2 regions of the Chromobacterium sp. FG22 genome follow, and region 2 is predicted to be linked to the other one. Evidence: riboswitches for the same ligand, from Rfam matches in the RefSeq annotation. Region 2 holds a riboswitch; the other holds the start of a gene.
The links. A riboswitch is a leader RNA that binds a small molecule or an ion and turns the genes downstream of it on or off. The one in region 2 is predicted to bind cobalamin.

Region 1 (2,197 bases), on a different contig from region 2:
CGCACCACTTGGCGCTTGGTGTCCAGGCCGGCCTCGTCCAGGCCGGTACCGCGGCCGACGATGCGCTCCGGCGGCAAGTCCGCCAGCCGGCAGATCAGCGCGGCGGACGCGGTGGTGTTGCCGATGCCCATGTCGCCGGCGATCAGCAAATTGGCGCCGCCGTCCAGCGCGCGGCGCGCGGCCAGGCGGCCCACTTCCAGCGCGGCCTCCGCCTGTGCCGGCGTCATTGCGGCCTCCCTGGCCAGATTGCCGGTGCCGGCCCGCACTTTGGCGTGGACGATGGGCAGCGCGGAGACGTCGCTGAGCACGCCGGCGTCCACCACCTCCAGCCTGGCATCCAGGCTTTGCGCCAACACGCAGATGGCCGCGCCGCCATTGGCGAAATTGCGCACCATTTCGCCGGTCACCACCGAGGGATAGGCGGACACGCCTTCCGCCGTCACGCCGTGATCGCCGGCGAATACCGTGATCGCCGGCCGCAGCGCGTCCGGGCAGACCTTGCCCTGCCAGGCGGCGAAGCGGCAGGCCAGCTCTTCCAGCCTGCCCAGGCTGCCCGCCGGCTTGGTGAGTGTGGCCTGGCGGGCGCGGGCGGCCTGGTAGGCGGCGAAATCGGGTGAGCGAAAGGTATCGATGAATGTCATGAGATGGCCAACTCCAGCCTGGATGAGAGAGTGATTCAGCGGCGACTTTAAGCGATAGCCCGCCACCGGGGCAACCCGCAGCCGGTGGACGATTTGATCCTAACTAAACATATTTCTTTTGGCGCCATCCCGTCGGGATGCTCTCCGGTATAATCCGGAACCTAGCAGGTGTCCGCGGCTCAAGCGCCGCGGATGAAACGGGAAGCCGGTGCAAGACCGGCGCTGCCCCCGCAACGGTAAGGCCTGGCGTGTGAAGAGGTTCAACCGAGTCGCGCTCGACGCGCGAGACGTTGAACCTCAACGCCCAGGCGATGCAAGGGCCACTGTCCATCGGATGGGAAGGCGCATCGCCGCAAGGCCGAGCCCGGAGACCGGCCTGCTGGCATGCGCGATCATGGAAACCACACTCGCGCCCGCCCAATGGCCGCCCGGAAGGCGGCCGCACTGGAGTATCGCGGGGAGGCGATCCGACAGACGGCCCGGCGTCCTGCCGCGGCGTCCCCCTTTTCATGCCTTCTTCGCACTCTTCCTAACCATGCCGCCCTGGCGGCCAGATTCCATGTGGAGTGTGTTTCATGTTCAAACCCCAACAATGCGCCTTGCTGGTCTCGCTGGCCTGCGCCGGCCAGGCCTATGCCGCCAATGTGCCCGAGTTCGCCGGGGATCCGGTAGTGGTGACGGCGGGCCGTGTGGCGCAACCGCTGTCGCGCACGCTAGCCGATGCGACCGTGATCACGCGCGAGGAAATCGAAGAAAGCGGGGCGCAAACCCTGCAACAAGTGTTGTCGCGTCAAGCGGCTGTTTCTATCGCCAGCAATGGCGGCCCAGGCAGCGCCAGCAGCATCTATATCCGTGGCAACAAGGATAGCCATACGGTGGTGCTGGTGGACGGCGTGCGAATTTATTCCGCCACGCTCGGTACCACGACGATTCAGAATATTCCATTGGCCCAGATCGAGCGCATTGAAATTCTGCGCGGGCCTGCGTCCAGTTTATACGGCGCAGACGCCATCGGCGGGGTGATTCAGATCTTCACTCGTAAAGGCGAGGGCGAGCCGCGATGGAACGCGGGGGTGGAGTTTGGCAGCCGAGGCACCGGCAAGCTAAGCGCCGGCGTAGCGGGGAAGTCGGGAAATACCGCTTATAGCCTGCAGTTGTCGCACGCTCAGTCCGATGGTTTTTCGGCGACGAATTCACGCAACACGTATTACTACAACCCGGACAACGATGGGTATCGCAATGATAGCTATGCCGCTAGCCTGACGCAGACCTTGTTGCCGGGCCATGATTTGACTGTGCGTCTATTCCAGACCTTTGCGGAGGCTGACATTGACTATACCAGTGCGTGGAAGGGGCAGGATCGCTCCAAGTCGCGCCTGACTGGGCAGAGCGTTGAATCAAAAAATCGTTTCAACGATGTCTGGACAAGCACTCTGCGTTTTGCCCGCAGTCAGGACAAGTCCGAGGAGTTTCATAACGGCAATTTCGATCGACGTGCCAGCTTTTTTCAGACAACGCAGAACGAATGGCAATGGCAGAACGACTTGAATACCAAG
Region 2 (2,197 bases):
GTTTTATGGAACACCAATTCCTCGACCGGAACGCCGCCCTTCAGATGCTGGCAGACGATGCGTTCGATATCGCTTTCATTCACCTTGCGGTACCAGACCCCGTCCGGATACACCACCATCACCGGGCCTTCCTTGCACACGGCGAAGCAGTGGCTGCGGGTGCGCTTGGCGCGCAGGCCTTCGCAAGCGTCTATGCTGCGGCCCAGGTGCAGGAACATCGCTTCCGAACCCTGGCCGTCCGGCGTGCAGCGCGGGCCGGTGCACATCAGCACGTGTTTGTCGTGGGTTCTCATCGCGCCTCCGGCGTCAGTTGGTCAAAACGCTTCCATTTATAAATGGCGGCGGAGGCAAGCCACGTCAGCAGGAACACGCCGATGACGAAGTAGCCGAAATGAGCCAGATCGTCGTTGAGCGCTGAGATCAGGTCCCAGAAGCCGCCGGTGAGCTGCAGCTTGTCCGCCAGCAGGCCCAGTCCCTCCAGCCCGCCAATGCCGACGGCGACGAGAACGGAAACGAAGGTGATGGTCAGGTTGTACCAGAGCTTGCGCACCGGATTGACGAAGGCCCAGCCGTAGACTTCCACCATCATCATGCTGTCCAGCGTGTCCACCAGCGCCATGCCGGCGGCGAACAGCGCCGGGAACACCATGATGTGCCACAGCGCCACGCCGTTGGCGCTTTGCGAGGTGGCGATGGCGAACAGGCCGATTTCAGTGGCGGTGTCGAAACCCAGGCCGAACAAAAAGCCGATGGGCAACATATGCCAGCTCTTGGTCACCATGCGAAACAAGGGCTTGAGCAGGCGCGCGATCAGGCCGCGGTTGTTCAGCAGCAGATTCAGCTGCTCGTCGCAAATGGCCTCGCCGGCGCGGGCGCGGCGGAAAGCGCCCCATACCGCGCGCAAGGAAGACAGATTGATCAGCGCCAGCGTCAGCAGAAAGAAGGCCGACACGCTGGTGCCGATGACGCCGCCTATCTCCTTGAAGCCGGCGACGCGGCTTTGCAGCGCGCTGGCGGCGAACACGATCAGGGCGACGGCGATGACCACCACCGCGGAGTGGCCGGCGGAGAAGAACAGGCCCACCGCCGACGGACGGCGGCCTTCCTGCATCAGCTTGCGCACGGTGTTGTCGATGGCGGCGATGTGATCGGCGTCCACCGCGTGGCGCAGGCCGAACAGATAGGCGAGCAGGGCGGTGGCGAGTTGGGCCGGATGATCGGCGAAGGCGGCGAAAGCCCAGGCCCAGGCCAGCAGATTGGCCAGGATCAGCCCGGCGAGTATCGGCGCGTGCTGCGCCAGACGGCGGCCGGCGGACGGCGCGGTGGATGAATGCATGGTGCCCTCGGAGACGATTTCCGTCGCGCAAACGAGGGCACAGGTCGCCGAGTGTTCATGAGCGGCGCATGTGCGTATCCCCCGGTACACCCCGCCCGGTTTCTGCTTGCGTCGACACGTATGACGGCCGGTCTCCTGGCTCGCGCGTCGCCGTCCGGCGCCGCCTTCCCGGCCCGTTTAGGGGCCAGTGGCTTTAGGCGTGGACTCTGCGCTTACAGTTGCGGGGGCAGCCGCGGTCTTGCACCGCGTTCCCGTTTCACCCTCTGAGAACCTGTTTACGAGCTGCCGCGCGTCTTGGCTGGCGAGCTCGCACACAGGTTTTTGGGGCACCGTCATGATGGGGTCGGATGATACGTGACAAAAACCAGGCTGTGAACAGCTGGCGTTTTGATTTTAATTACAATCGCCGCCAATCCGCCAAGGCCTGCTCCAGCCGCGCCCAGTCCTGTTCGCCGCTAGGCAGGCCAAAGCGCAAGCTGGGCAGGGACTCGAAATAACGGCTCAAGATGCCGCGCCCCGCCAGATGTCGATGCAAGGGCAGGCTGGCCTCGCCGGGAACCCACTGGAACAGTTCGCAGCCGCCGGCCGGGGCGAGCCCGTGCCGCTCCAGACAGTTCCGCAGCCGCGCGCTATCGCGCAGCAGCTGGCTCCTCATGGATTGCTGCCACGCGGTGTCGCCAAGCGCCAGCGTCACCGCTTCGCGCGCGGGCCCGGCCATGGCCCAGGGCCCCAGTTCCTCGGCCAGCGCTTGAAGCAGCGCGGCCTGGGCGAACACGAAACCGGCGCGCGCGCCGGCCAGGCCGAAGAATTTGCCGACCGAGCGCAGCACGATCAGGCCCGGCTTGCCGATATGGGGGAGCA

Region 1: linked by a shared signal. The riboswitch ahead of ACODSD_RS08845 (TonB-dependent receptor domain-containing protein) and the one ahead of ACODSD_RS13475 (HoxN/HupN/NixA family nickel/cobalt transporter) in region 2 are both predicted to bind cobalamin.

What each region holds. Positions count from the first base shown of each region.
Region 1 covers NZ_JBMDJX010000007.1:14,825-17,021, forward strand. Annotated here, with positions in the region: gene cobT (nicotinate-nucleotide--dimethylbenzimidazole phosphoribosyltransferase) at 1-641, opposite strand, end outside; cobalamin riboswitch at 791-1,035, shown strand; gene ACODSD_RS08845 (TonB-dependent receptor domain-containing protein) at 1,217-2,197, shown strand, end outside.
Region 2 covers NZ_JBMDJX010000012.1:51,591-53,787, forward strand. Annotated here, with positions in the region: gene ACODSD_RS13470 ((2Fe-2S) ferredoxin domain-containing protein) at 1-293, opposite strand, end outside; gene ACODSD_RS13475 (HoxN/HupN/NixA family nickel/cobalt transporter) at 290-1,336, opposite strand; cobalamin riboswitch at 1,445-1,626, opposite strand; gene cobD (threonine-phosphate decarboxylase CobD) at 1,734-2,197, opposite strand, start outside.